Regions from separate parts of the Streptomyces sp. NPDC058877 genome, predicted to be linked through region 4. Evidence: riboswitches for the same ligand, from Rfam matches in the RefSeq annotation. Region 4 holds a riboswitch; each other region holds the start of a gene.
The links. A riboswitch is a leader RNA that binds a small molecule or an ion and turns the genes downstream of it on or off. The one in region 4 is predicted to bind cobalamin.
Positions count from the first base shown of each region.

Region 1 (7,308 bases), on a different contig from region 4:
TCTTCGCGGCCGGGCAGCTGGTGTCCGTCGCGGGGACCTGGACGATGGTCGTCGCCCAGGACTGGCTCGTCCTCGGCATGACCGGCGACTCCGCCACGGCCCTGGGGATCGTCACCGCCCTCCAGTTCGCCCCGGTGCTGCTGCTCACCCTCTACGGAGGGCGCCTGGCCGACCTGTACGACAAGCGGATGCTCCTCACCCTCGCCAACCTGGCGGCGGGGGCCCTGGCCCTGACCCTGGCCGTGCTCGACCTGACGGGGACGGTACGGCTCTGGCACGTCTGGTTGCTCGCCCTCGGCGTCGGCATCGTCAACGCGGTCGAGGTCCCCACCCGGATGTCGTTCGTCGGCGAGTTGGTGGGCAACGAACTGCTGCCCAACGCCTCCTCGCTGAGCGCCGCCTACTTCAGCATCGCCCGAGTGGCCGGACCGGCCCTCGCCGGACTGCTCATCACCGCTTTCGGTACCGGTTGGGCCATCGCGCTGAACGGGGTGAGCTACCTCGCCACCGTCGCCGGACTGCGCATGGTGCGGCCGGAGGAGTACCGCGGGCGTGTCGTGGCGGACGGCGCCGCGGGGCGGGAGGAGGTGCGGGTGAGGGACGGACTGCGGTACACGGCCTCCCGCATCGACCTCACCCTGCCGATGCTGCTCGTCGCCGCGATCGGCCTCTTCGGCATGAACTTCCCGTTGACCCTGCCGCTGCTCGCCAAGACGGTGTTCCGCGCCGATGCTGCTTCCTTCGGCCTCCTCACCGCCTCCTTCGCGTCCGGCTCCCTCCTGGGGGCCATCGCGGGCACCCGGCGCAGCGGGCGTCCCGCCGCCCGGACCGTCATCGGCGCGGCCCTCGCCTTCGGGGTGCTGGAGGCGGCGGCCGGGTGGGCGCCGGGCTTCATCGGTGCGGCCTGTCTGCTCGGGCTCACCGGATTCGCCTCCGTCTACTTCTTGCAGGCCGCCAACCATCGCATCCAGCTCGGCAGCGACCCCCACTACCGGGGCCGGATCCTCGCCCTCTACACCGTGATCCTGCAGGGCACCACCCCGCTCGGAGCCCTGCTCGTCGGTCTGCTCACCGAACGGCTCGGTGCCCGCGCGGGCCTCTGGTCCGGCGGCCTCGTCTCCGTCGTGGCCGCCCTCGTCGCGTTCGTCTTCGAGCACCGGCGGACGCGTCGTCCCTCCGACCGTGAGGAGGCGTCCGAGGACGCCCGTGTTCGACTTCGCTCCGACACCGATCCCGACGAACGGCCGGTGCGCGGTGCCGCCCCCGGGGGACAGGAGGGGTGACCCGTCGCCCCGGGCCGCTGCGTCCGGTCACGGGCGGGTCCCCCCTCGGCGAGGGCGCCGGCCTCATCCTCGGGGGGCCGCCGCCCCGTACCGTGCGAGGAGCCGCTTCCGACGGGGCGGTTGGAGGTTCGCGCGGGTCACGTCCCCGTCGTAGTGGGCGAGGACCCGCGGGTCCATGACGCGCCGCCAGAGCGGGGGCACATATGCGAGGACGATCATTCCCGCGTACCCCGTGGGCATCTCGGGGGCCTCGTCGAAGTGGCGCAGCGATTGGTAGCGCCGGGTGGGATGGGCGTGGTGGTCGCTGTGCCGCTGGAGGTGGTAGAGGAAGACGTTCGAGGCGACGTTGTCGCTGTTCCAGCTGTGGCGCGGGGCGCAGCGCTCGTACCGGCCGCTCGGGGTGCGCTCCCGCTTGAGGCCGTAGTGCTCGGTGTAGTTGATGACTTCGAGCAGGCAGAAGCCGAAGACGGCCTGGGCGGTGAGGTAGGGCAGGACTCCGGGGCCGAAGGCGAGCGCGAGTGCCGTGAAGAGCACGAGCGACAGGGCCCAGGAGTTGAGGACCGTGTTGTGCGGGCTCCACACGGACCGTCCCCGGCGTCGGAGGCGTCGCTCCTCCAGGCGCCACGCCGAGGTGAGGCTACCGAGGACGGTCCTCGGCAGGAAGCGCCAGAAGCTTTCACCGAGCCGGGCGCTCGCAGGGTCCTCCGGGGTGGCGACGCGGATGTGGTGGCCGTGGTTGTGCTCGACGTAGAAGTGCCCGTACCAGGTCTGGGCGAGCGCGATCCTGGAGAGCCTGCGCTCCAGGGCCTCCGTCTTGTGCCCCAGCTCGTGGGCGGTGTTGATGGCGATGCCGGCGACTCCACCGAGGGTGAGGGTCAGTCCGATCCGGTCGACCGCGGAGAGGTCGCCCCGGGTGATGAGCCAGCAGCCGAGGACGAGACCGGAGTACTGGAGGGGCAGGTAGAGGAAGGTGCACCAGCGGTAGTAGCGGTCCTGTTCGAGGAGGGCGATCGCGCTGTCCGGCGGATTGGCGGAGTCCTTGCCGATGAGGTGGTCGACGATCGGGAAGATCGCGTACAGGACGAGGGGACCGGTCCACCAGAAGACGCCGAGGCCGGTAGTGGTCGTCAACCCCCAGGAAAGGAAGGGGAAGGCCGGGATGAGCAGACCGAGCAACCAGAGGTGGCGCTTGGGGTCGCGCCAGGCGGCGGGTGCTTCGGGAGCGCCGGCGGCTCGGGGCGCTTCCGGCGTGTCGGGGGAGTCGCTGGGCAGGGGCAAGACCGGCTCCTCACAGAGGTTGGACACTTTGCATGCCTTCTGTCCATTTGATAGACGTCTTTCCTGTTGATCGTCAATGCTTTGGACAGTGCCCCATGGATAAAGTGGGGGCACGATGACACGTTTCCGCGAGAGTGTTCGGTCCCTCCTGCGCGAGCAGGTGCTTGACGCCGCCTACCGCCTCGTCGCCGCCGAAGGGTGGGGCGGGCTGCGCATGGCCGCCGTCGCACGGGCCGCCGGCATCAGTCGACAGACGCTCTACAACGAGTTCGGCTCGAAGGACGCCATAGGCAATGCGCTGGTCCAGCGTGAGCTGGAGGGCTTCCTGCTCGGCATTCAGCGTGAACTCGACGCCCATCGGGGCGAGTTGGAGGCGGCAGCGGCCGCAGGCGTCGGCTACACGCTTCAGCAGGCCGTGGACAATCCGCTCATCAAGAGCGTCCTCCTTGCGGCACGGGGAGGTGAGGACGACCTCCTCGCCTACCTCACGACCCGCCCGGAACCGGTCTTCGGCACGGCGATGGCGATGCTCGACGCGTACGCGATCGAGGCCTGGCCCGATGTGGACGAGGAGTCCCGCGGGCTTGCCGTCGAGACGATCGTGCGACTCACCGTGAGCCACATCGTCCAGCCGGCCGCCGCGCCCGAGGAGTCGGCGCGGCGCATCGCCAGGATCACCGCGAGGATCGCGTACCCCGGTGGCGCTTGAGCGGCCCGGGCGGCTGAAGGGGTGGCTCGGCGCGGTCCGGGTGCCGAACCGGTCCTTCCCCGGCCGACCCGCCCCGCTCCCCGCGGTCGGCGAGGGTGCGGGGCGTCGTGCGGCTCGCGGGTGTTCGCCGTCCGTTCCCGGTGCCACCGGGAACAGGTGAGGTCCGCTGTCGGACACGGGGGATCTCCGACAGCGGACCTCTGTTGAACATTCTACGAGATGTTCGAAGGTGTTCCGCCCACGGGGCGTCGGTGGCGAAAGGGCGGGGCGGCGGGGTACACCTCACCTGAGGCGCGGGCGCGGCCGACGGCCGGCCGATCGGTGCCGGACGGGTCCGGCGCCCGAGGCCCGTTCCGTCGCGCCGCCGGTGATGAGGAGGTCGTGGTGGAAGGCAGGAGCAAGGGGTTCGTGCGGTCCTTCAACCGTCTCGGCGGGTACGGCTTCGTCGTCCCGGTGGGTTCCGAGGAGCAGGTCTACTTCAGCGCCGAGGACATCGAGGGCGAGGACCGCGTCCTCTCCGAGGGGCAGCAGGTCACCTTCGTCCTGGTCCTCGGCGAGGGCCGCTTCGAGGCGAAGGAACTGCGCGTCTGACGGGGGTCGGTGTGCGCCCGAGGCCCGGTGGTACTGTGCCGAAGCCAGTCGCACCTTTGTACGCACCTGAGCGGGTACGTGCACGGGTCAGGGAATCCGGTGCGAGACCGGAACTGACGCGCAGCGGTGAGGGCGACGGGCGGCGCATCGGCCACTGGGCAGCACGACGGGCCCGGGAAGGCGCTCCGTCCGGCTGACCCCGAGTCCGAAGACCTGCTGGCGGCCCCGGCGGCACGCAGCCGTCCGGGGAGCACCGTACGACAGGCTCCGCGTATGAGCCGTGGCCGCAGAGGAAGTTCCCGTGCCGCTCGCACCCCCCGTCCGCTCCGCCCTGCCCGCCCTCGCCGGCATCGTCCTCCTCGCCGCGACGGCCACCGCCTGCGGCGGCGGGTCCGCCGCCGCTCCGTCCGGTACGGGCACCTCGGAGCACGCCCGTCCGGTGGCCCTCGACGACAACTGCGGCCGACCGGTCCGCGTCGACCGGACGCCCCGGCGCGCCGTCGCCCTCGACCAGGGCGCAGCGGAGATCATGCTCTCCCTCGGCCTCGCCGACCGCATGGTGGGCACCGCGACCTGGACGGACCCGGTGTTGAAGGGCCTGGAACGGGAGAACGCGAAGGTTCCGCGACTCGCCGACCGCTACCCCTCCTTCGAGAAGGTCCTCGACGTCGAACCCGACTTCGCCGCCGCCTCCTTCGCGTACACCCTCGGCGAGGGCGGCGTCGCGACCCGCGAGCGGTTCGAGCAGTTCGGCATCCCCACCTACCTCTCGCCCACCGATTGCGTCGGCAAGGACAACAGCGGCGACGGCGACGGGGTCCGCACCCGCCCGCTCACCATGGAGACGGTCTACGACGAGATCCGGGACCTGGCAGAGGTCTTCGCGGTCCCGGAGCGGGGCGAGGCGCTCGTCGCCGAGCTCAAGGCCAGGGTGACCGGCGCCACGGCGGCGGCCGACTTCACCGATGCCACCGTCCTCTACTGGTACTCCGACGCGGAGGCACCCTACGCGGCGGGTTGCTGTGGGGCCCCCGGCATCGTCACGAACGCGCTCGGCGCGAAGAACGTCTTCGACGACACCCGCGAGGAGTGGCCCCAGGTCAACTGGGAGACCGTCGCGGACCGTGACCCCGACGTCCTCGTGATCGGCGATCTGACCCGCCGGGCACAGTCGGCCGAGAGCGCCGCCAAGAAGATCGAATTCCTGGAGTCCGACCCCGTCACCCGGAACATGACGGCGGTGAAGAACAAGCGGTACGTCCTGCTCAGCGGTCAGGCGCTCAATCCCACCCTCCGCACGGTCGAGGGCATCGAGAAGGTGGCGGCTGCGCTCCGCTCGTACGGTCTCGCCGGGTGACCGCGCACCCCCGGAGCGAGGTCGCCGACGCTCCCGGTCGAGCCTTCGGAGCCCCCGGCGGGGCGAGCGGAGACGCTCCGCCATCAGCCCGGACCGGGCCCGGGGCGCTGTTGTGGATGGTGCTCGGGTCCGCCCTGCTGACCCTGTCGGTGGCCGTGGCCATCACCATCGGGCCGGCGGACATCGGAGTCGGCGAGGTCGGGTCCGTGGTGACCGCACACCTCACCGGCGGTACCTCGACGCTCTCACCGATCCGCGACGGGATCGTCTGGGACCTGCGGTTGCCCCGCACCCTCCTCGCCGCCGTCTGCGGAGCCGGACTCGCCGTCTGCGGAGCGGTGATGCAGTCACTCCTGCGGAACCCGCTCGCCGACCCCTTCGTCCTCGGCGTCTCCTCCGGAGCCTCGACCGGCGCGGTCGCGGTCGTCGTCCTCGGCGTCGGCGGGGGCCTCCTCTCCGTCACCGGTGGCGCCTTCCTCGGCGCCGTGGTCTCCTTCGCGCTCGTCCTCCTCCTCAGCCACACCCTCGGCGGCTCGACGGACCGGGTGCTCCTCGCCGGTGTCGCCGCGATGCAGCTCTTCTCCGCCCTCACCTCCTTCGTCGTCATGACCGCTGCCGACGCCGAGACCACCCGGGGAGTGCTCTTCTGGTTGCTCGGCTCGCTCGCGGGCTCCGGCTGGACCGAGGTGGGGACGTGCCTCGCCGTCCTCGCCGCGGCCCTGCTCGTCTGCGGCGGGTACGCAAGGACCCTGGACGCCTTCGCCTTCGGAGAGGAGGCCGCCGCCTCCCTCGGCGTCGCCGTCGTGCGGACCCGGCTCGTCCTGCTGTGCGTCACCGCCCTCCTGACGGCCGCCCTGGTCTCCGCCGCAGGTGCGATCGGCTTCGTCGGCCTCGTCCTGCCGCACGCGGCCCGTGCGTTCGCGGGGCCCGGACACGCCCGTCTCCTGCCGATCACGGCCCTGGCCGGGGCGGTCTTCCTGGTCTGGGCCGACACGCTCGCCCGCACGGTGCTCGATCCACAGGAGGTGCCGGTGGGCGTGCTCACCTCGCTGATCGGCGTGCCGGCCTTCGTCCTCGTCCTGTACCGCACCAGGAGCACCCGATGACCGAAACCGCGGGCGGGCGGGCGAGCGCCGGCACCGGACTCGGCGCCGATCGGGTTTCGCGCAGGGCCGGCGACGTCCTCGTCCTCGACGGGGTCAGCGTCCGGCTCGTCCCGGGGACCGTCACCGGGCTGCTCGGACCGAATGGATCGGGCAAGTCCACGCTGCTGCGCCTCCTCTCCGGCGTCCTCGCCCCCGACTCCGGGACCGTCACGCTCGACGGGGAGCCGCTGGGCGGGCTCGGTCGCCGCACGGTCGCCCGGCGCCTCGCCGCGGTCGAGCAGCAGGCCGACACCCGGACCGATCTGACCGTCGTCGACGTCGTCCGCCTCGGTCGCGTGCCGCACCGCCGGGCCTGGGCCCCGGCCTCGGCCGCCGACGAGGCGGCGGTCCGCACCGCCCTCGAACGCACCGGGCTCGCGGACCGTGCGCGGCAGCCCTGGCGCACCCTCTCCGGCGGCGAACGCCAGCGCGTCCAGATCGCCCGTGCCCTCGCCCAGGAGCCGCGCGAACTCCTCCTCGACGAACCCACCAACCACCTCGACGTCCAACACCAGCTGGACCTCCTCGCCCTCGTCGCCGGCCTCGGCCTCACCGCCGTCGTCGCCCTGCACGACCTCAACCTCGCGGCGATGTACTGCGATCGGCTCGTGGTCCTCGCCCGGGGGCGGGTGGTGGCGAGCGGGGCGCCGGAGGAGGTGCTCACCGAGAAGCTCATCGCCGAGGTCTACCGCGTCCGCAGCGTCGTGACCCGACCGGGGCCCGACGGGCGCCCCCACATCCGCTTCCTGGGTACGGTGGGCCCATGTCCAGGTCCGAACCCGAATCCGTAGCGCCCGATTCCGCCCCCGCTGCCCGGCCCCACCAGCGGACTCCGGGAGCACGTGAACTCGCTTCAGCGGCCGAGGTGTTCGGTCTCCTCTCCGACCCCACCCGGCTCCACCTGGTATGGCTGCTCACCCGGGGCGAATCCGATGTCAGCGCCCT
Region 1 covers NZ_JBHYMF010000145.1:6,918-14,225, reverse strand. Annotated here, with positions in the region: gene ACFW2Y_RS26700 (MFS transporter) at 1-1,283, shown strand, start outside; gene ACFW2Y_RS26695 (alkane 1-monooxygenase) at 1,347-2,561, opposite strand; gene ACFW2Y_RS26690 (TetR family transcriptional regulator) at 2,677-3,270, shown strand; gene ACFW2Y_RS26685 (cold-shock protein) at 3,652-3,861, shown strand; cobalamin riboswitch at 3,917-4,097, shown strand; gene ACFW2Y_RS26680 (ABC transporter substrate-binding protein) at 4,163-5,218, shown strand; gene ACFW2Y_RS26675 (FecCD family ABC transporter permease) at 5,335-6,324, shown strand; gene ACFW2Y_RS26670 (ABC transporter ATP-binding protein) at 6,321-7,154, shown strand; gene ACFW2Y_RS26665 (ArsR/SmtB family transcription factor) at 7,127-7,308, shown strand, end outside.
Region 1: linked by a shared signal. The riboswitch ahead of ACFW2Y_RS26680 (ABC transporter substrate-binding protein) and the one ahead of cobN (cobaltochelatase subunit CobN) in region 4 are both predicted to bind cobalamin.

Region 2 (7,308 bases), on a different contig from region 4:
AGACAGCTCGGCCGGAGGCGTTCCGCTGACCGGATGAAGACGGTGACGAGAAGGGGTCCGGCTCGGTGCCGCCTCGTCACGGGCACCTTCCCCCGGTCCGAGCCGGTCCCGTTCTGACGCGTACCGAGCGGCCGGATCCGGAGGGGAGCCGGCATCGGCCCCCTCTTCTCCACGATCCGACCGCCGGGACCCGGCCGACGGGTCAGGCGGCGGCTTCGGGACCGGCCAGCTGCTCCGCGATCTCCCGCTCCCCCTGCTCGGAGAGGGAGGTCGTGAGCAGCTCTCCGCCCAAGGGCCCCATCGCGGCGGCGAACCGGTCCTCCGTGATCTTGGTGGCCATGATCACGACCGCGGACGAGCCGGGCCGGAGCAACTCCTGGACCTTCTCGCGGAACCTGCTGGTGACGCCGACTTGCTGGAGCTTGCCGATCAAGCCTCCGACGGCCGCACCCACGACGCCGATCCCCGGGGTGAGGACGAGGATGCCGAGGACCATGCCCCACAGGGCGCCGGCGGTCGCCGACAGGGCGATGCCCTCGGTCTTGGCCGGTGTGTCCACATGGGTCTTGCCGTCCTCGTCGACCGACACGACGGCGAGTCCGGACAGTTCGACCACGTGGTCCTTGCTGAGCCGCTGCACCTCGGCGAACGCCTTGTCGGCGGCGGAGCGGTCCTCGTAGCCGAGGACGATGAGTTCGGACATGCGGTTCTCCTCGCGAAGGACTGTCAGTACCGCTGCGCCTTGGCCAGTCGCGCCGTGAGGGCGGGCTCCGGCGGCTGCCGGCTGATGACCAAGGGCTGTCTGCGCTGGCCGGGAGCGAGATCCTCCTCGCCGACGAACTGGGTTTCGACGACCTCGCCCGCCGCATCGAGGAAGTCGACCTGGACGGCGTACGAGGCGGTGCTCTGCGTCTTGTTGGTGATGGTGACGATGGCGGTCGCGACTCCGCCGGCATCCGTTCGGGGCTTGCCGGTCAGGGCCACCTCGCCCAGGGCGTTCCCCCGGCCCTGCACGTCCTGCAGCGCCTCCTCGGCCGCACGGCGCGAGCGTTCCACCTCGGCCCCGATCGACGCCTTGCGCGAGGCCTCCCTGGCGGACGCGGAGGCGGCGGCCGACGAGGCGGACGCCCGGGCCGACTCGATGGCCGCGGAGGCTGAAGAGGCGAGTGCGGAGGGGGGCATTCCACTGAAGGAGTCGGTGACGGGGGCGGTCGGGCGCTCGCTGAAACTCGGTCCGCTCGTGTCGTCGCCGTCGGATCCGCAGGCGACGACGGTCACCGCACCGAAGCCCATGAGGACGACGGAGGCGGCTGCGCGCACGGCGCGGGAGCGGACCGGGCGGCTGAGCCGCTCGGGTGAGGGGTTCACGGTCGCGTCTTCTCGGTAGGGGACGTCACGGGTGGTCCTGCCGGGGCCGGTCGTCTCGGGACCGGCCCCTTCGGACGGCGGTCAGTACCGCAGCACTCCGGCGATGTGCCCTTGTGCGGCCAGTGCGTCGTCGGGTACGAAGAGGATCTCGGCCCCCCTCTCCAGGGCCTGCTCGACGATCTCGTCGACCATGTCGTCCCGCGCTCCGGGCTGGTCGGTCTCGGAGGGCTCCAGGTGGCCTCCCTCCTCCCGTACGACCGTCCGGTAGTGCTCCTCGACGGCCAGCAACCGCACGCGTCCCTCCTGCACGGCCTGCCACACCTCGTCGAGTCCGCCGGCGAACTCCCTTCGGCCCCGTGCCGCCTCCAGCTCGGCGGTGATCGTGGCCGTCGAGGCCGCCTCGCGCGCGGTGCGAACCGGCTCCACGGCCTTGGAGATCGCACCGGCCGGCCCGTCGGCGAGCCCACCGTGCGGGATGGTCACGGTGCCCGGGCCCAGCGGGCCGAGTTCCTCCAGGAGCGCGAGTGCGGCGGTCGAGCCGATCACGTACAGCGGGCGGGGCGCGCGGGCGAGGACGGTGCGCAGCTTGTCGTGCGCCTCGCGCAGGAACCGGCGGGTGGCCTCGTCCTGGAAGGTGCTGGGCAGGTCCCCGACGCGTTGCTCGCGTTCCGCGTCCGGATCTTCAAGGCTCCGTGCGAGCGGGAAACCGTCCCCGGAGTGCTCGGTGGTCCGCTCAGGGGTGCCGTCCCACAGCGAGACCCGGTCGGCCGCCACCGCGAGCGCCCAGTACGGGTGCTCGGCTGCCTGCGCCGCCACGAGGTTGCGGGTGAGGAAGGTGTCGGCGAGCACGACGCGCTCGGGAACGGAGCGGGCGAGCGACCACACGTGGTGTTCGCCCTGGGCCACGAAGATCACCAGGCCGTCTTGCGCGTGGGCCGGATCGACCTCGCTGACGGCTCGTCCCAGCCGGTCGACGATCTCACCGCGCTGCTCGCGCGACACGTCGGGATCGCTCTCCAGCGCCCTCTCCGCCCGAGCCACGAGGTTGCGCAGACGCACGGGGTCCTGCGCGTTCTCCGGCTCGCGGCGGTGGGTCGGCATCAGCAAGGAAAGGGCGGGATAGGGCCGGGGTCGGCGCAGCTCGGCGAGCTGGTCCGAGGTGAGCAGGGGATCCATCGGGTGCCTTCCTGGTGGTGAGGGCGGGCATGGCTGGTGCGGGACGGAGGCGGGGCGCCCGTGTGTGGTGGTGGGGGGCGGTGCGCGGTTCGGTGGGGGCGGGCCGCGCCGGTGCGGCCCGACGGGCCGTTCGGCTGCTTCGTTCTCGTCCTCGCTGCGGGGCGAGGCTTTGAGACCGGTGTCGCCGTGCGGTTGCACCGCTGCCGTCGACTTGCCGTCGGTGACCTCAGCCGCCGCGATCGTGGCCGCGCCGGATCCGGGCTTCACGGAACCGGTCGTCTGCCGACGGAACCGGTCGCCGAGGTCGGACCGGCCGAGCCCGTTCACGGGGCCGTCGATCGCAGATCCGCTCGGGAGGCCGGGGCAGGGGACGAGGAACGGCATGGTGAAGACCGCGTCCCACACCGCTCCGGTCGCCGCGCTGGAGTGCACGGTGTGGCCGTCGGGGTCGCCCGTGGGCCCGCCCGTCGTCACCCCTGACGACCGCCGGGCCGTCGAGGTGCACGACGTGGCTCCCTCGGAGTTCCCGCACCGTCCTGGAGGTTCCGTCCGTCACGTGGGCGCCGTCGTATCCGATGGCGATGAACTCACCCACTTCCGCCTCCTCGGTCCGGCGCCCTTCCTGAGGATCGCGGCATGGGGCGATTCCATGTGAACGGGGACACATAGACGAGCTTGACCCGATATGCAGGAAGGCGCGACTCGATCCGAAACGAAGCCGGGTTTGCCGTCACGGTCGAGCAGCGGCGCGAGGGCAGAGGTGGGAACGCGACTCGGGTCGACGGCGAGCAGGACGTCGCCCGTGTCCCCATGGGCGCGCTCGGCGAAGGCGCGCAACTCGGCGGCGGAGATCCCGGCGAGCTCGTGCACGCCCAGCTCGATCAGACGTTTGGCCTGGGCGGTGAGCGGCGGGAGCGGTGTGAGAGTGGTGGGGGCGGTGGTTCCGGACTGGTGTCGGACGTCGCTTCGGGCACGTGAGTCCTCCGGGTCGCTGTTCGCGGCAAGCCCCTGGGGCAACGCGGGGCGTCACCCGATCGTTCCCGTGATCGGCGTTGGACGTGCACCTTCGCCTGAAGCGGCGTGCGCCCCGAAGGGGGCACCCTTCGAGGACGTCCGGGCCGGACGACGATGCGTTCGGCCCGGACCTCGGGGCATCAACCGTTGTGGGCCGGCAGCTCCTCCCTGACCGTGCGGGCTGCGGCAACGAGGTTTTCCAGGGAGGCGCGGGTCTCCGGCCAGCCGCGGGTCTTGAGGCCGCAGTCGGGGTTGACCCACAGGCGCTCGGCCGGGATGGCGTCCAGGCCCTTGCGCAGGAGCACGGCGACCTCGTCGACGCTCGGGACGCGCGGGGAGTGGATGTCCCAGACCCCCGGACCGGCCTCGCGCGGGTAGCCGTGCTCGGCCAGTTCGTCGGCCACCTGCATGTGGGAACGGGCCGCCTCCAGGCTGATGACGTCGGCGTCGAGGTCATCGATGGCCCGGACGACGTCGCCGAATTCCGCGTAGCACATGTGCGTGTGGATCTGGGTGTCCGGTCGTACGCCACTGGTGGTCAGCCGGAAGCATTCGGTCGCCCAGGCCAGGTAGGCGGGGTGGTCGGCGGCGCGGAGCGGCAGGGTCTCGCGGAGCGCCGGCTCGTCGACCTGGATGACCGGCGTTCCGGCCGCCTCCAGGTCGTTCACCTCGTCGCGCAGGGCCAGCGCCACTTGCCGGGCGGTGTCACCCAGCGGTTGGTCGTCCCGCACGAAGGACCACGCGAGCATCGTGACCGGACCGGTCAGCATGCCCTTGACCGGCCTGGAGGTCTGCGACTGGGCGTACGTCGTCCAGCGCACCGTCATCGGTTCGGGGCGGGAGACGTCACCGGCGAGGACGGGCGGACGGACGTAACGGGTGCCGTAGGACTGGACCCAGCCGTGCTGGGTGGCGATGTAGCCGGTCAGCTGCTCGGCGAAGTACTGCACCATGTCGTTGCGTTCGGGCTCGCCGTGCACCAGGACGTCGATGCCGGTCTTCTCCTGGAAGGAGATGACCTCGCGGATCTCGTCCTCGATGCGGCCTTCGTATCCGGCGGTGTCGATCCGGCCGGCCCGGAGGTCGGCACGGCTCGCACGGAGCCCGCCGGTCTGCGGGAAGGAGCCGATGGTCGTGGTCGGCAGCAACGGCAGCCCTAGATGCGCGCGCTGTGCCGCGGAGCGCTCGGCGTACGGCTGGGAGCGCCGTCCGTCCGTGTCGGTGATGGCCGCGGTACGGGCACGGACCGCGGGGTCACGGGTGAGGGCGGAGCCGGCTCGTGAGGCGAGGTCGGCGCGGTTGGCGGCCAGCTCGGCGGCGATCGCACCGGTGCCTTGGGCGAGGCCGCGGGCGAGGGTGGCGACTTCGGTGCTCTTCTGACGGGCGAAGGCCAGCCAGCGTCGGATCTGGGGCTCGATGTCGCGCTCCGCGGTCGCGTCCAGGGGGACGTGCAACAGGGAGCAGGACGCGGCGACGTCGACCCGGTCGGCCAGCCCGAGGAGGGTGGCCAGGGTGGCCAGGGACTTCTGGTGGTCGTTGATCCAGACGTTGCGGCCGTTGACGACGCCTGCGACCAGGCGCTTGCCGGGCAGTCCGCCGATCGCGGCGAGGTCGTCCAGGTTCGCGGCGGCGGAGTCGGTGAAGTCCAGGGCGAGGCCCTCCACCGGGGTGGCCGCGAGCGCCTTGAGGGCATCGCCCAAGCGGTCGAAGTACGAGGCGACGAGCAGCTTGGGCCGGTCGGTGGCACGGCCCAGATCACGGTAGGCACGGACGGCGGCGCTCAGCTCGGCCGGGGTGCGGTCCTGGACCAGGGCGGGTTCGTCCAGCTGGACCCATTCGGCGCCGGCCGCGCGCAGATCGGCGAGTACTTCGGCGTAGACCGGCAGCAGCCGGTCGAGAAGGCTCAGCGGTTCGAAGTCGGCCACGACGCCCGGGGCGGGCTTGGCGAGCAGCAGGTAGGTGAGGGGGCCGACCAGGACCGGTCGGGGGGTGTGACCGAGGGCGAGGGCTTCCTTCAGCTCGGCGACCTGCTTGGTCGAGTCGGAGGCGAAGACGGTGTCCGGGCCGAGTTCGGGGACCAAGTAGTGGTAGTTGGTGTCGAACCACTTGGTCATCTCCAGCGGCGCCACGTCCTGGGTGCCACGGGCCATCGCGAAGTACCCGTCGAGCGCATCCCCCCCGACGGCGGCGCGGTGACGTGCGGGCACGGCGCCGACCATGACACTGGTGTCCAGGACGTGGTCGTAGTACGAGAAGTCTCCCGTCGGCACTTCGTGGATGCCGGCGTCGACCAACTCCTGCCAGCGGGAGCGGCGGAGGCCGGCCGCCGTCTCCCGGAGGGCATCGGCGGTGGCACGGCCCTTCCAGTAGCTCTCGACGGCCTTCTTCAGTTCGCGGTTCTGACCCTGGCGGGGATAGCCGTACACGGTGGCTCGTGCTGCCGTGGCCACGGGTTTGGCTGTCACGGAACTCTCCTTCGCGAGATGTGTCCACAACATCCCGGAGACGGGAGACGGACGCGAAGGAGCCACAGGCGGTGCGGACCACCGGGCGGGAAACGCCGGATGTGCCGCTCGCCGTGTACGCCGACCCGCCCACGAGGTCACCGGGATGTCCGCGCACGGCATACGACCGTGCGTGGGCAACGGGCAGGTCTTCGGACTCGCGGGCACGTCCTCCTGGCGGAGGAAACCTACTGGCCGTCGCTTCCCAGGGCCGTTGTCCGGTCCCAGTGCGTATGACGGCGGTCGTTCCCGCTCACCGCTGCGGGGCAGTCCCGGATTCCCACCGGGTTCCCTCTTACGACGCCTACCGCCATGGGGGTCCCCATGCCGTTCAGGCCATGGGGCGGGACGGGGCGAACCAGCTGCGAGTGCCAGCCTAGGACGTGCGATCGCTCAGCGGCGAGGTTTTCCAACATGCGGACGCAAGAACGAGGTGGCTCCGTAATCGACGACGCCCTGCGGTACGAGTACGGCCGCGCGGGAGCCCAGCGTCGTTCGTGCCGTGGCGCATACGGTGCATGGGGGCGCACGGCCGAGAGCCTCACGGAGACCGGGGCGGTGGAGATGCTCCTGGCGCTGGACGCCGTGGGTCAGACGAAGACCGGCGTGCTCGATCAGGAAGCCGGTGGCGGCGAACGGCTCCACCGGCTGGCCGCTCTTCCTGCTCTCCACGACGACCTCGGCCACGAACGCCGCGGCCTGCTCCTCGAACGCCTCGGACGTCGGGGCACCGCGCACGGGTGTGAGCCCGGGGTCTTCGGCTCCGCCGTTCACGGTGTCGTCGACACGGTGAAACCTGGGGTGCAGACCCGTCCGCTCGTTGCGGTGCCCACGAGGTCAGGACACCGGGCGCTGGCTGACGGGCCGTCCGACATGCGCGTCGTCGGCGGGCCGGCTGAGCGCCGGTACCTCGCCGAGGAAGTCTCCGCTCGAGCAGGTCTTGGTCGCTTTTGCGCTCTTGAGCCCCGCACCACCCAGGCATGATCTGAGGGCAGCACCAGGACTGCATCTGCGACGGTTCTGCTGCCTTGGCCGTCTGGCCAAGCCGCTCGTACCAGTGGCTCCGTTGAGCGCCCGAACGAGAGCCTCATCCTCCACGAACTGCGCCACATCGTGGGTCCCTGGTCTACGCGACTCACTGGGGAGTCCCCGCACCAATGGAGTTCCGACGTGGTGGAATTGATCTGAAGATCCGAAATGGACCGGGGGTTTCCCTCTACAATCAGGCGGGACGCCGGATCCGGTT
Region 2 covers NZ_JBHYMF010000006.1:23,137-30,444, forward strand. Annotated here, with positions in the region: gene ACFW2Y_RS02770 (hypothetical protein) at 1-29, shown strand, start outside; gene ACFW2Y_RS02775 (DUF1269 domain-containing protein) at 203-703, opposite strand; gene ACFW2Y_RS02780 (FxLYD domain-containing protein) at 727-1,368, opposite strand; gene ACFW2Y_RS02785 (chemotaxis protein) at 1,450-2,544, opposite strand; partial or broken gene ACFW2Y_RS02790 (DUF5701 family protein) at 3,256-3,429, opposite strand; gene metE (5-methyltetrahydropteroyltriglutamate--homocysteine S-methyltransferase) at 3,699-6,023, opposite strand; cobalamin riboswitch at 6,188-6,403, opposite strand; gene ACFW2Y_RS02800 (hypothetical protein) at 6,456-6,836, opposite strand.
Region 2: linked by a shared signal. The riboswitch ahead of metE (5-methyltetrahydropteroyltriglutamate--homocysteine S-methyltransferase) and the one ahead of cobN (cobaltochelatase subunit CobN) in region 4 are both predicted to bind cobalamin.

Region 3 (7,308 bases), on a different contig from region 4:
GCCAGCTGGAACGTGAACTCGGCGCCGAGCTGTTGGACCGGTCGGCGCGCGCCGTCACCCTTACCGTTGCGGGAAGGGCCGCACTCGAACACGCCCGCGCCACGCTCGCCGCGGCGGGGGCGGTAGGTCAAGCGGTGGACGAGGTGACCGACCTGATCCGTGGTCGACTCACGGTCGGGATGGTCATCGGCTGCACCCTCACGCCGCTGTTCGACGCCCTCGCCGCATTTCACCGGGCGCACCCTGGTGTGGAGATCTCACTGCTGGAGGACAACTCCGACCGGCTGGTCGAGGGGGTGCGCGCCGGCACCATCGACCTGGCTCTCATCGGGACCGCAACCGCCACCCCCGACGGGCTGGACGCGCTGACGCTCATCAGCGAGCGGCTCGTCGTAGGAGTTCCCGCTGGGCACCCAGTGGCGGAACAGCAGCGGGTCACCCTGCGCGACGTTGTCGCCCACCCAATCGTGTGCATGCCACCCGGCACCGGCCTGCGCACCGCATTCGACCGTGCCTGCGCCGCACAGAGCCTCCGACCCACGATTGCACTGCAAGCCAGCGCCGCCGATACCATTGCCGACCTCGCCGCCCGCGGTCTCGCCGTCGCCGTCCTCAGCGACTCGATGGCCGCGAGCCATCGCGACAGGCTCACCGCCCGCACCATCGACGACGTCGAAACACCCGCCCTGCTCGCCCTGATCTGGAAGAGCACGCACAACCCTGCGGTGCGTGAGTTGCTCGTGCACAGCCGGCAAGCATTCGCCAAGCCCGCCCCTGGGTGACAGGAAGACCCTTCAAGACGCCATGCGGGTGGGGTCGTTACTCGCGCTGCGTCAGCAGGCGGGCTGCGGAGGGGGCAGCGGGACAGGATCACCTCGTGGATCCCGGGCCTGCGATGCGGGCTTCGAGGCCTGCGCCGCGCCGGTCCTGGAAACGGAGGTTGGGGCGGGCTGTCTTCAGTCGCTCGTCGAGGGTGCGACCACCGGCTGTGAACTGGTGGACGTGCTGCTTGAGGGTGGTGTTCTCGGTGGCGATCCGCTGTGGAGTGACCCCCAGGTTCCGACACCTGGACGCTGGATGTCTCGTCGTCCAGGGGAAGCGATCCGAGGCGACAAAGCGGAAGAAGCATCCCGAAGACTTCACGCGGGACCCGGTAGACCTGATGGGTTCCTCGCCGGACCGTTCCCCCACCGACATCACCCACAGCCTGGGCATCCATCTGGAGGCCCTGCGCAAGTGGGTCCGCGACGACCGGCCCCGCACCCCGACGACGGACGGCAGGGGCGATGGGCATTCGCACCGACGAACTGACGTCAGAAACTACTCGCGACAGTCCGGTGACGTCTCACCTTGACGGCTGAGGCCGACTGCTCACGGCCGGGCTCGACAAAAAGCACTGGCTCGGAATCAGCCTTGCTCACGTGACCTTTGCAGCGGCAACGTCGATACTGCCGAAGGCGGTAACCCTCACCGTCACCTGCGCACTCACTCCACCCGGCTGACGCACCATCACGGAAGTCGGCATCAGTACCGCCGAAAGACGCTTCAAGTCACCACACACCACCAAAATCATCTATTCCGGGGGCGCAATCTGAACTGCGAAAACCCAGGAGGTGCGCCCCTCCACTGAGATCCCGAGGAGACACCTGTGAGGATGCTGATCAACGTGCCCGAGACCGTGGTCGCCGATGGTTTGCGGGGGATGGCCGCGGCACACCCCGAGTTGACGGTGGACGTGGAGCGACGGGTGGTGATGCGCCGCGACGCGCCGATGGCGGGAAAGGTCGCCCTGGTGTCCGGCGGCGGATCCGGGCACGAGCCCCTGCACGGCGGGTTCGTGGGACCCGGCATGCTGGCCGCAGCTTGTCCGGGGGAGGTCTTCACCTCCCCCGTGCCCGACCAGATGGTGCGGGCCGCGGCTGCCGTCGACAGCGGCGCCGGAGTGCTGTTCGTCGTCAAGAACTACACCGGCGACGTGCTGAACTTCGAGATGGCCGCCGAGCTGGCCGAGGACGAGGGGATCCAGGTCACCAAGGTGCTCGTCGACGACGACGTGGCGGTGACGGACAGCCTGTACACGGCGGGCCGGCGGGGCACCGGGGGAACGCTGTTCGTGGAGAAGATCGCCGGTGCGGCTGCCGAAGAGGGCGCGCCGCTGGAACGGGTGGAGTCACTCGCCCGTCGGGTCAACACACGGTCCCGTTCCTTCGGGGTGGCCCTGAGCGCCTGCTCCACCCCCGCGAAGGGCAGTCCGACCTTCGACCTCCCCGCGGGGGAGATCGAGTTGGGGATCGGCATCCACGGCGAGCCGGGCCGCGAGCGGCGGGCGATGATGACCTCGCGGGAGATCGCGGACTTCGCGGTCGACGCGGTCCTGGACGACCTCCGCCCGACCGGACCCGTGATCGCCCTGGTCAACGGCATGGGCGCGACTCCGCTGCTGGAGCTGTACGGCTTCAACTCGGAGGTGCACCGGGTGCTGGGCGAGCGGGGCGTGCCGGTGGTCCGGACGCTCGTCGGAAACTACGTGACGTCGCTCGACATGGCCGGCTGCTCGGTCACCCTGTGCGAGGTCGACGAGGAGCTGCTGCGCCTGTGGGACGCTCCGGTGCAGACGCCGGCGCTGCGCTGGGGCCGGTGAGACGGGAGTGGGGAGCAGCATGACGGAGACCACAAGGACCATGGACGCCGGTTTCCTGGTGCGTTGGCTGGCAGCGGTGTCCGATGACGTCGACCGCGAGGCGGATCGGCTCACCGAACTGGACTCGGCGATCGGGGACGCCGACCACGGTGTCAACCTCAAGCGGGGGTTCACCGCCGTGACGGAGGCGCTGGCGAAGGAGCCTCCGTCGACTCCGGGTGCCGTGTTGATCGCCGCCGGACGGCAGCTCATCTCCACGGTCGGCGGCGCCTCGGGGCCACTGTACGGGACGCTGCTGCGGCGCGCCGGAAAGGCCTTGGGAGGGGACGGGGAGGTCACCCGGGCACGGTTGGCGGAGGCGCTCGACGCCGGCGTGGCCGCGGTGGCGCAGCTGGGGGGTGCGCGGGTAGGTGACAAGACGATGCTGGACGCGCTCGTACCGGCCGTGGTGGGACTGCGGAGCTCGTTCGAGGCGGCACGGGCCGCGGCGGAGGGGGGTGCCCTCGCCACCGTGCCCCTCCGGGCGCGCAAGGGGCGGGCCAGTTATCTCGGGGAACGGTCGATCGGGCACCAGGATCCGGGGGCCACCTCCTCGGCGCTGCTGTTCGCCGCCCTTGCCGACGTCGCGTACGCGGGGACGGGGGCGGGGACGTGAGTCGGGTGACCGGAGGCGCCGAGGCCCCGGCCGCTTCCGCTCCTTTCCCCTCGCCCCCGGCGCCGGTCGGCATCGTGCTGGTGTCGCACAGCGCCGCGGTCGCTGCGGCGGTGGCCGAGTTGGCCCGGGGGCTCGCGGGCGGGAGTGCGGCGCCGGTGCTGGCGGCCGGCGGGGCTCCGGACGGTGGCCTGGGGACGAGTGCCGAGCTGATCTGCAGGGCGGCGAAGGACGCGGACCGGGGGGCCGGAGTCGCGCTCCTGGTCGATCTGGGCAGCGCGGTCCTGACCGTCAAGGCCTTGCTCGCCGAGGGTGACGAACTGCCGGAGCGGTCCAGGCTGGTGGACGCTCCGTTCGTCGAGGGGGCGGTCGCCGCACTGGTCACGGCGAGCGCCGGCGGGGATCTCGACGAGGTGGCGGCGGCGGCCTCGGAGGCGTACTCCTACCGCAAGGGGTGAGGGCGAGGGGGGCTCCGGAGGCGTGTGCGCGGAGTGAGCGGAGGGCCGCACCGGGTGGTGGTCGTGTTGTGATCCAGCAGGTCAACACACTACTGTCACAGGGCCTTGGTGTACGGGAAACCGGTGCAGTACCGGTGCGGCCCTCGCCACTGTGATCGGGAGGTCCGGCTCCATCCTCCGGGGGAAGTCCCGGGGGAAGCCACTGGACCGTTGCGGGAGACCGCTGCGGTGTGGGAAGGCGGAGTCGGGCCGCATGACCGTCAGCCAGGAGACCGGCCAGGGTGCGTTGTCCATCCACGAGGTGCTGGAGAGGGTCTTCCCACCATGCATATAGCCGAGGGGTACCTACCCCCCGTGCACGCTGCCGCCTGGGGCGTCGCAGCTGCTCCGTTCGTCGTCCACGGGGTTCGCGCGCTGACCCGCGAAGTCCGGTCGAATCCTGATTCCACCCTGTTGCTCGGCGCGTCGGGCGCCTTCACCTTCGTCCTGTCGGCGCTCAAGCTTCCTTCGGTGACCGGGAGTTGTTCCCATCCGACCGGTACGGGGTTGGGTGCGATCCTGTTTCGGCCGCCGATCATGGCGGTGCTGGGAACGATCACCCTGCTCTTCCAGGCCCTGTTGCTCGCGCACGGGGGCCTGACCACGCTCGGGGCGAATGCCTTCTCCATGGCGATCGTCGGCCCTTGGGCGGGGTACGGGACGTACCGGTTGGTGCGGCGGTTCGGTGCTCCGCTGATGGTGGCCGTGTTCTTCGGCGCCTTCGTCGCCGACCTCTCCACGTACTGCGTCACCAGCGTGCAGTTGGCCCTGGCCTTCCCGGACCCCGGGAGCGGTGTGCTGGGGGCACTCGCCAAGTTCGGCGGGATCTTCGCCGTGACCCAGATCCCCCTCGCCGTCAGCGAGGGCCTGTTGACGGTGCTCGTGATGCGGCTGCTCACGCAGTCCAGCAAGGGCGACTTGATCCGGCTCGGCGTCCTCGGAAGGACGCGTGTGCAGCGGCAGGAGGAGGCGGTCTCGTGATGAGTCGCAACACGAAGATCAACGGTCTGCTGCTGCTCGTCGTCGCCGCGCTCGCGGTGCTGCCCCTGGCGCTGGGCCTCGGCGACCACAAGGAGGAGCCGTTCTCCGGTTCCGACGGTGAGGCCGAGAGCGCGATCACCGAGCTCCAGCCGGACTACGAGCCGTGGTTCAGCCCGCTGTACGAGCCCCCGTCCGGTGAGATCGAGTCGGCGCTCTTCGCGCTCCAGGCGGCGATCGGCGCCGGAGTCCTAGCGTACTACTTCGGTCTGCGGCGGGGCCGCCGCCAAGGTGAGGCCCAGGCTCGGGCCGGCGTCTCCGCCCCGACCGAGGACACCGCCCTGCGGAGCGCACGGGCGGACGACGCGGCGGCGGACGGCGGGGCCGCAGACCGGGACGGCCGGGCACCCGCCCCGTCCGGCACCGGTGCGCCGTCCTCCGACGGACCGGGTGCGTAACCGCCGATGCTGCCGATCGACGCGGCGGCGCACAGCAGTCGCTGGCGCCACCGCCACCCGGCCGAGAAGGCGCTGCTCGGTTTCGGTCTGACGCTGTGTGCGGTGTGTCTGCCACCGTGGCCGGGCGCGCTGCTCGTGGCGGCGGCCACGCTCACGGTCCTGCTCGGTCCGGCCGGGGTGCCGGGTCGCCAGTTGTGGCGGGCGTTCCGCGTTCCGTTGGGCTTCTGTATCACCGGGGCCGTTCCCCTGCTCTTCGAGGTCGGTGGGGCGCGGGGGTTCGTGGCCCTCGCCCCCGACGGTCCGGTGCACGCGGGCGAGCTGCTGTTGCGGACCGCCGCAGCCTCGCTCGGAGTGCTGCTGTTCGCGTTCACCACGCCGATGTCCGACGTGCTGCCCCGGCTGGTCAGGGCGGGGGTGCCGGCGCCCGTGGTGGACGTGGCGCTCGTGATGTACCGGATCGTCTTCCTGCTGCTCGACTCGCTGTCCAAGATCAGACAGGCCCAGGCGGCACGGCTCGGGCACACCACCCGGGCCGCGACCTGGCGCTCCCTCGCAGGGCTCGGCGCGACCGCGTTCGTGCGGGCCTTCGACCGGGCACAGCGGCTGCAGTCGGGGCTCGCCGGCCGCGGTTACGACGGCACGCTGCGGGTGCTGGTGCCGGGCCGGGCCGTCGCTCCGCGGTTCCTCGCGGCGACGGGAGCGCTCCTCGCGGGGCTCGTCGCCCTCACCCTCGTACTGGAAAGGTTCCTCCCGTGACGTCTTCGATCCCCGTCGTGGAGCTGGTGGAGGCGGGATTCGCCTACGAGGACGGGCCCGCGGTCCTGTCCGGGGTGGACTTCGCGGTGGCCGAGGGGCGCGCGATCGCGCTCCTCGGGCGGAACGGCAGCGGCAAGACGACACTGCTGAGGCTGCTGAGCGGGGGGCTGCGCTGCGGTGGCGGTGCGCTGCTCCTGGACGGCACCCGGGTGACGTACGACCGGAAGGGGCTGACCCGGCTGCGGAGCACGGTGCAGTTGGTCGTGCAGGATCCGGACGACCAGTTGTTCGCGGCCTCGGTCGCCCAGGACGTGTCGTTCGGTCCGATGAACCTGGGGCTTCCCGAGGAGGAGGTGCGGCTGCGGGTGCGGGAGGCGCTGGAGGCGCTGGACATCGTGGCCCTGGAGGACCGGCCGACGCACCTGTTGTCGTACGGGCAGCGGAAGCGCGCCGCGATCGCGGGTGCCGTGGCGATGCGGCCCCGGGTCCTGATCATGGACGAGCCCACGGCCGGGCTCGACCCGCACGGCCAGGAGAGGCTCCTGGAGACCCTCCACCGGCTGCGGGAGGCGGGGACGACCGTGGTGATGGCGACGCACGACGTGGACCTCGCGCTGCGGTGGGCGGACGAGGCGGCGGTGCTCTCCCCGGCCGGCCTGCGCACCGGTCCGGTCGCCGAGCTCCTCTCGGACGACGCCCTGCTGGACGCGGCCCGGCTGCGCCGGCCGTGGGCGACGGCCGTGACGCGCCTGCTGCGGTCCCACAGCCTGCTGGGCGTGGACGCGGAGGCGCCCAGGACCCCGGAGGACCTGGAGGCGTGGGTCGGGCCGGAGGTGCCGGTGCCGCGACGGTCCTGAGCCGCCCGCCCCGCGCGGGCCGTCCCGGGCCGTGCACCCGCCCCGTACGGACCGTCCGGGTGGCGCGGCACATCTCCTGAGGGTGGACCGCCGGTGCCGGTCGGTGTGGGCCCCATGAGCTACTGAGTAGTAGAAATCACTCCTCCATCCTTCTGCAACTAGTTGCAGAAGGCGTGTCGGGTCACCTAGAACTGAGGTCGACGACCCCTGCGCGAGGAGACGCCCCATGACCCCGTACCCGCACCTGCTGAGCCCGCTCGACCTCGGGTTCACCACCCTGCCCAACCGGGTGATCATGGGCTCGATGCACGTCGGCCTGGAGGAGACCGAGCACGGCTTCGAGCGCATGGCCGCCTTCTACGCCGAGCGCGCCCGCGGCGGCGTGGGCCTCATCGTCACGGGCGGCATCGCCCCCAACGAGGCCGGCCGCCCCTGGGACGGCGGGGCCAAGCTGACCACGTCGGAGGAA
Region 3 covers NZ_JBHYMF010000046.1:18,222-25,529, reverse strand. Annotated here, with positions in the region: gene ACFW2Y_RS13910 (LysR family transcriptional regulator) at 1-782, shown strand, start outside; gene dhaK (dihydroxyacetone kinase subunit DhaK) at 1,649-2,641, shown strand; gene dhaL (dihydroxyacetone kinase subunit DhaL) at 2,661-3,296, shown strand; gene ACFW2Y_RS13895 (PTS-dependent dihydroxyacetone kinase phosphotransferase subunit DhaM) at 3,302-3,751, shown strand; cobalamin riboswitch at 3,813-4,047, shown strand; gene ACFW2Y_RS13890 (energy-coupling factor ABC transporter permease) at 4,076-4,771, shown strand; gene ACFW2Y_RS13885 (energy-coupling factor ABC transporter substrate-binding protein) at 4,771-5,226, shown strand; gene cbiQ (cobalt ECF transporter T component CbiQ) at 5,233-5,982, shown strand; gene ACFW2Y_RS13875 (ATP-binding cassette domain-containing protein) at 5,979-6,839, shown strand; gene ACFW2Y_RS13870 (FAD-dependent oxidoreductase) at 7,066-7,308, shown strand, end outside.
Region 3: linked by a shared signal. The riboswitch ahead of ACFW2Y_RS13890 (energy-coupling factor ABC transporter permease) and the one ahead of cobN (cobaltochelatase subunit CobN) in region 4 are both predicted to bind cobalamin.

Region 4 (7,308 bases):
GCCGCCCGGTGCAGGCGGTGACCCGGGCGCCGGGTGCGTCGGAGCGGGTGAGCAGGCCGTGTGACGCCAGCTCGGCGAGCCGCGCCGGGAGGGAACCGACCGGGGTGCTTCCGCCGGCGGCCGGAGTGGGGGCGGAGGCTCGCCCGGCGGCCGGGACGGCGGCGGGGCGGTCCGCGGCCGGGGCGGCTGCGACGCCCACCACGACGACCCCCCGCCACGGCGTGAGCCGGATCTCGGCGGCCGGCAGCAGGGCCCGCAGCTGGACGGTGGTGAGCCGGCCGAGCGGAGCGAGGACGTGCAGGGCACCGTCGCCGAGCGGCCCGGGCTCGGGCGACCGGGGCGCGGGCAGGGGCGGTACCGGTACGGGCTCGGCCGTGATCCCGGCCCGTGCCAGGGCGTCGGCCCAGTCCGGCAGGTGCCCGTCGGGCAGTTCGCGGGGGCGCCAGGCCCCGTTTCCGGCGGCCCCGGCGGCGTCCAGGAAGGCGAGGGCGGCGGTGAGGGCGGCCCGGACGGCGTCCGCGGCGGCGAGCCGGAAGGCCCGTGAGCCGAGCCGCAGCAGGACCGATCCGTCCGGTTCTGCGATCAAGCTCACATCGCCGCCCAGTCCGGCCACGTCTCCGCGCCCGTCGTCCAGGACGAAGAGGAACCGCCCCGAAAGGGACGCCGCCCGGGCCTCGGCACAGAGCGCGGCGTCCAACCCGCGCGCCCACAACTGCACGTCGGCGTGGCCGAGTCCGTCGAGGCCCGCAGCGGGCGAGGCCACGATGTTGCGGACCCGTTCGTGGGTGGGGGAGGGCAGCAGGCCCGCCTCCGCCAGGAGCTCCGCCAGCCGTGCCCCGCAGTCCTCGGCGAGGCCGCGCAGCTCCGCGTTGCCGCGCGAGGTGATGCTGATCCGCCCGTCGCCGAGGGCGTCGGCCGCGCCGGCCAGGACCTCCACCTGAGCTGCCGTCAGACGGCCTGCGGGCAGGCGGAGTCGGGCCAGGCGGCCGTCGTCGGCGGCGTGCAGGCGCAGCGCTCCCGGGCAGGCGTCGCCACGGTCCCGCGTGCGGGCCTCGCCCGCTTCGGGCGTCGGGGGTGGGGTGGGCGGCATGGCGGCGAGCATACCCACGGGGAACCGGCCGGCCACCGGGTGTGATCCGGTCGACGTCCCCGCTCCCTGGGGGCCCGACGGCGCCACGATCTAGGATGCAGACCGGCATGGGGTCCCAGGACCCCGGGGAGGAAGCCCGGTGAGAATCCGGCGCGGTCCCGCCACTGTGAGCCCGTACCAGCGATGGCACGGGTGAGTCAGGAACTCCCTTCCCCGAGCTCTCGGCTTCGGCCGAGCGAGGGGAGGCCCCCATTCACACGACCACCCGGGGCGCGGACAACCCCGAGGAAGGCCTGAGCTCGCCATGCTCCTGCTGCTGTCGCACTCCGACACCGACCTGCTCAGCGCCCGTGCGGCGAACGCCGCGGCGCCCGGGGACGGCCCGGTCGAGTACCGCTTCGCCAACCCCTCCCGCCTGCCCCTCGCCGACCTGCCGGCCCTGCTCGACGGCGTCGACCTGGTCGTCGTCCGCCTCCTCGGCGGCCTCCGCTCCTGGCAGGAGGGGCTGGACGTGCTCCTCGCCGCCGGAAAGCCGGTCGTCGTGCTCAGCGGCGAACAGGCCCCCGACGCCCAGCTGATGGCGGCCTCCACCGTCCCGATCGGCGTCGCCACCGAGGCGCACGCCTACCTGGCGCACGGCGGCCCGGCCAACCTGGCGCAGCTGGCCCACTTCCTCTCCGACACCGTGCTCCTCACCGGCCACGGCTTCGAGGCCCCGGCCGCCACCCCCACCTGGGGCCCCCTGGAGCGCCCGGCGCGGAACGAGACCGGCCCGACCGTCGCCGTGCTCTACTACCGCGCCCACCACATGAGCGGGAACACCGCCTTCGTCGACGCCCTGTGCGGGGCGATCGAGGACGCCGGCGCGCGCGCCCTGCCGCTCTACGTGGCCTCCCTGCGCGCCCCCGAGGCGGAGCTCGTCGACACCCTCCGCACCGCCGACGTGATCGTCACCACCGTCCTCGCGGCCGGCGGCACCAAGCCGGCCGAGGCGCAGGCGGGCGGGGACGAGGAGGCCTGGGACGCGGGGGCGCTCGCCGCGCTCGACGTGCCGGTGCTGCAGGCGCTGTGCCTGACCGGCTCGCGCTCCGCCTGGGAGGAGAACGACGAGGGCCTGTCCCCGCTGGACGCGGCCAACCAGATCGCCGTGCCCGAGTTCGACGGCCGGCTGATCACCGTGCCGTTCTCCTTCAAGGAGATCGACGCGGACGGCCTGCCGGCGTACGTGGCGGATGCCGAGCGCGCCGCCCGGGTGGCCGGGATCGCCGTCCGGCACGCCCGGCTGCGGCACGTCCCGAACGCCGAGAAGAAGCTGGCCCTCGTCCTCTCCGCGTACCCGACGAAGCACTCCCGCATCGGCAACGCGGTCGGCCTGGACACCCCGGCCTCCGCCGTCGCCCTGCTGCGGCGCCTGATCGCGGAGGGGTACGACTTCGGGCCGGAGGGGGAGCTGCCCGGGTTGGTCTCCGGCGACGGGGACGAGCTGATCTACGCCCTCATCGAGGCCGGCGGCCACGACCAGGACTGGCTCACCGAGGAACAGCTCGCGAAGAACCCGGTCCGCATCCCCGCCGCCGACTACAAGCGCTGGTACGCGCTCCTCCCGGAGGAGCTGCGCACCGAGGTCGAGGAGCACTGGGGCCCGCCGCCGGGCGAGATGTTCCTGGACCGCTCCCGCAACCCCGAGGGCGACATCGTCCTCGCCGCCCTGCGGCGCGGGAACCTGCTGGTCCTCATCCAGCCGCCGCGCGGCTTCGGGGAGAACCCGATCGCGATCTACCACGACCCCGACCTCCCGCCGTCCCACCACTACCTGGCCGCCTACCGCTGGATCGCCGCCCGCGCCGAGGACGGCGGCTTCGGCGCCGACGCCATGGTCCACCTGGGCAAGCACGGCAACCTGGAGTGGCTGCCGGGCAAGAACGCCGGTCTGTCCGCCGCCTGCGGCCCCGACGCGGCCCTCGGCGACCTGCCCCTGGTCTACCCGTTCCTCGTCAACGACCCGGGCGAGGGCACCCAGGCCAAGCGGCGCGTGCACGCGACCCTCGTCGACCACCTGGTGCCCCCGATGGCCCGCGCCGACTCGTACGGCGACATCGCGCGCCTGGAGCAGCTGCTCGACGAGTACGCGCAGATCTCTTCCATGGACCCGGCGAAGCTGCCCGCGATCCGCGCCCAGATCTGGACCCTGATCCAGGCCGCCAAGCTCGACCACGACCTCGGTCTCGACGAGCGCCCCGAGGACGACGGTTTCGACGACTTCCTGCTGCACGTCGACGGTTGGCTGTGCGAGGTCAAGGACGCCCAGATCCGCGACGGCCTGCACGTCCTCGGTGGCGCCCCGGTCGGGGAGGCCAGGGTCAACCTGGTGCTCTCCATCCTGCGTGCCCGCCAGATCTGGGGCGGGACGCAGGCCCTGCCGGGGCTGCGCGAGGCGCTGGGGCTGGACGAGTCGGCCGCCACCCGCACCACCGCCGACGAGGCCGAGGCGAAGGCCCGCGAGCTGGTCGAGGCGATGGAGGCCGCCGGTTGGGACGTGGCGGCCGTCCCCGAGGGGTACGGCCCCGAGGTGCAGGCCGTGCTGCGCTTCGCCTGTGAGCAGGTCGTGCCGCGCCTGGCCGCCACCACCGACGAACTGGCGCACGCCGTGCACGCCCTGAACGGCGGCTTCGTCCCGGCCGGCCCGTCCGGTTCCCCGCTGCGGGGCCTGGTCAACGTGCTGCCCACCGGCCGCAACTTCTACTCCGTCGACCCGAAGGCGGTGCCGTCCCGGCTCGCCTGGGAGACCGGTCAGGCGCTCGCCGACTCGCTCCTGGAGCGCTACCGCACGGACAACGGCGAGTGGCCGACCTCGGTGGGCCTCTCGCTGTGGGGCACGAGTGCGATGCGCACCGCCGGCGACGACGTCGCCGAGGCCCTCGCGCTGCTCGGCGTCCGTCCGCTGTGGGACGAGGCCTCGCGCCGCGTGAACGGCCTGGAGCCGATCCCGCTCGCCGAGCTCGGCCGCCCGCGCATCGACGTCACGCTGCGCATCTCGGGCTTCTTCCGGGACGCCTTCCCGCACGTCATCGGCCTCCTGGACGACGCCGTACGGCTGGTGGCCGGGCTCGACGAGCCGGCCTCGGACAACCACGTGCGGGCGCACGCGCAGGCCGACCTGGCCGAGCACGGCGACGAACGGCGCGCCACCACCCGCATCTTCGGCTCGCGGCCGGGGACGTACGGCGCGGGCATCCTCCAGCTGATCGACTCGCGCGACTGGCGCACGGACGCCGACCTCGCCGAGGTGTACACGGTGTGGGGCGGGTACGCGTACGGCCGCGGGCTAGAAGGCCGCCCGGCGCGCGACGAGATGGAGACCGCGTACAAGCGGATCGCGGTCGCCGCGAAGAACACGGACACGCGCGAGCACGACATCGCCGACTCCGACGACTACTTCCAGTACCACGGCGGCATGGTCGCGACCGTCCGCGCGCTGAAGGGCACGGCCCCCGAGGCGTACATCGGCGACTCGACCCGCCCGGAGACCGTCCGCACCCGCACGCTCGTCGAGGAGACCTCCCGGGTCTTCCGCGCCCGCGTGGTCAACCCGCGGTGGATCGAGGCGATGCGCCGCCACGGCTACAAGGGTGCGTTCGAGCTCGCGGCGACCGTCGACTACCTCTTCGGGTACGACGCGACGACCGGGGTCGTCGCGGACTGGATGTACGACAAGCTGACGCAGGAGTACGTCCTCGACGCGGAGAACCAGGCCTTCCTGAAGGAGGCCAACCCGTGGGCCCTGCACGGCATCGCGGAGCGGCTCCTCGAAGCGGAGTCGCGGGGGATGTGGGAGAAGCCGGACCCGGAGACCCTGGCCGCGCTGCGCCAGGTGTTCCTGGAGACCGAGGGCGACCTGGAGGGCGAGGACTGATCCCCGCGGGGCGGGTGCCGGAGCCGTGCGGGGGAGCCGCTCCGGAATCCGTCCCCCGGCCACCGGTCGTTGGGGGGAGCCCGCTTCGGCGTGCCGGTGGACCGCGCCCCGCTCCGGCGGGCCCGGTGCGGCCGTCCGCGGGCGGTCCCCGGGGCGGGGCTACCGGCCCTTCGCGGCCTGCACCGCTGCCGCCGCGTCGACGTTCCCGAGCCCCAGTTTGGGCAGTTGGCCGGGGTTGGCGGCGGTGTCGCGGATCGTCTGCATGATCGCCGCCGGGTCCAGGCCCTGCTGGTGCAGGAGCGCGGCCACGGCGGAGACGTACGGCGCGGCCATCGAGGTGCCGGACAGCTTTCCGTATCCCGTGGTGTTCTTCACGGTCTCCTTCGAGGTGTGGGTCGGGAGCGTCGAGAGGATGTCGACGCCGGGGGCCGACACGGCGCTCTGCGCGCCGAAGTTGGTGAAGGAGGCCGGTTTCCCGTCCCGGTCGGACGCGTTGACCACCAGGACCGGGGTGTCGACCTCGTAGGGCTGGAGCACGGTGGCGTCGTTGCCCGCCGCGGCGACCACCACCGCGCCCTTGCCGTTCGCGTGGGTGATGGCCCGGTTGAGGATGCCGCCCTTGAGGAGGCGGGCCATCAGGCCGGACTCTCCGAGGGAGAGGTTGATGACGTGGGCGCCGTGGTCGGCGGCCCAGACGATGCCCTTGGTGATGTTCGCGTCGCTGCCGCTGCCGTTCGCGCCGAGCACCCGGACCGGCATGATCTTGGCCTCGGGGGCGCCGCCCGCGATGCCGACGCCGTTGTCGGCGCCGGCGGCGGCGATGCCGGAGACGTGGGTCCCGTGGCCGTTGAGGTCCGTGGGCTCGTCGTCGCCGTCGACGAAGTCGTAGCCGTCGACGAGCCGCCCCTTCAGATCGGGATGGTCGGGGTCCACGCCGGTGTCGACGACGGCGATGACGGTGTCCGTGCCCTTGGCGGTGCCCCAGGCGTCCGGGAGCTTCAGCGCGTCCAGGGCCCACTGCTCGCCGCGCAGCGGGTCGGGCTCGCCGTCGTCGCCGCAGCCGGTGACGAGGCCGGCGGTGAGGACGGCGAAGGCGGCGAAGGAGGCGAGGGCGGTGGGCCGGCGGCGTATGAAGATCTCCCCGTTCGTCGGCATGTGACCCAGTGAACAGTCGGTTTCGGCGTCCCGCATCTCGACGGGACCTCGACGAGAACCCCTATTGTTCTAGTAGAGTGCAAACAAGGGAGGTTTTCCGTGAACCGTGCCACGCCCCGTCTCCGCGCGCTCGCCGCGCTGCCCTTCGTCCTCGCGCTCGCCGCCCAGCTGCTGCTGCTCGCCCTCCATCACGACCGGCTGCCCGACCAACTGGCCGTCCACTTCGGCCCCGGGGGCGCCGACGGCTTCGCCGGTCGCACCGCCTACGGCGTGATCAGCGCCGCCCTGCTCCTCGGACTCGGCACCGGCTGGACGCTCCTCGTCCGCCGCAACGCCCTGTGGGGCGCCTGGGCGACCGCCGGCTTCACCGGCGCGCTCCTCGCCCTCCTGGTACGGGACAACCTGGACGCCGCCGATGCGACACAGGTCGTCTCACCCCCCACCGACCTCGCCCTCGCGGCGGCCTCCGCGGCCCTCCTCGCCACCGTCGGCCTGGCCCTCACCCGGCTCGTCCCCGAAGGGGAGCCGGCCGGCGCCTCCGTCGACGCGGACGCCCCACGGCTTCCGCTCGGCGCGGGCGAGGTCGCCGGCTGGACCCGCACCACCGGCTCCCGGCCGCTCACCGCCCTCGCGGTCCTCGCCCTCGCCGCGGCCCCGGTCGCCCTCCTCCTCGCGCCCTGGCCGCTCGCCCTGCTCGGCCTCGTCGGCCTCGTCATCGGCGTGCCCGGCCTCGCCCTCGCCCGCGTCCGGGTCACCGTCGACCGGCGCGGCCTCACCGTCCGGCCCTCGTTCGCCTCCCGACCCCGCGTCCGGGTCCCGCTCGACGAGGTCGCCGGCGCCGACGTCCGGGACGTCGACGCCCTCACCGACTTCGGCGGTTGGGGCTACCGGGTCCGGGCCCACCGGACGGGTGTGGTGCTGCGCTCCGGCGAAGCCCTCGTCGTGCGTCGCTCCGGCGGCCGGGAGTTCGCGGTCACCGTGCCCGACGCGCGGACCGCCGCCGCCCTGCTCAACACCCTTGCCGAGCGGCATGGGAAGGTCTGACCGTGCTCTTCCGTGTCGACCCGGCCTCCGTCGTGCCCCTCGGCGACCAGATCGCCGCCTGCGTCCGCGGTGCCCTCGCCGACGGCTCCGCCGCCCCCGGCGAGCG
Region 4 covers NZ_JBHYMF010000007.1:44,674-51,981, forward strand. Annotated here, with positions in the region: gene ACFW2Y_RS03225 (cobalamin biosynthesis protein CobG) at 1-1,102, opposite strand, end outside; cobalamin riboswitch at 1,183-1,316, shown strand; gene cobN (cobaltochelatase subunit CobN) at 1,395-5,003, shown strand; gene ACFW2Y_RS03235 (S8 family peptidase) at 5,163-6,158, opposite strand; gene ACFW2Y_RS03240 (hypothetical protein) at 6,258-7,202, shown strand; gene ACFW2Y_RS03245 (GntR family transcriptional regulator) at 7,205-7,308, shown strand, end outside.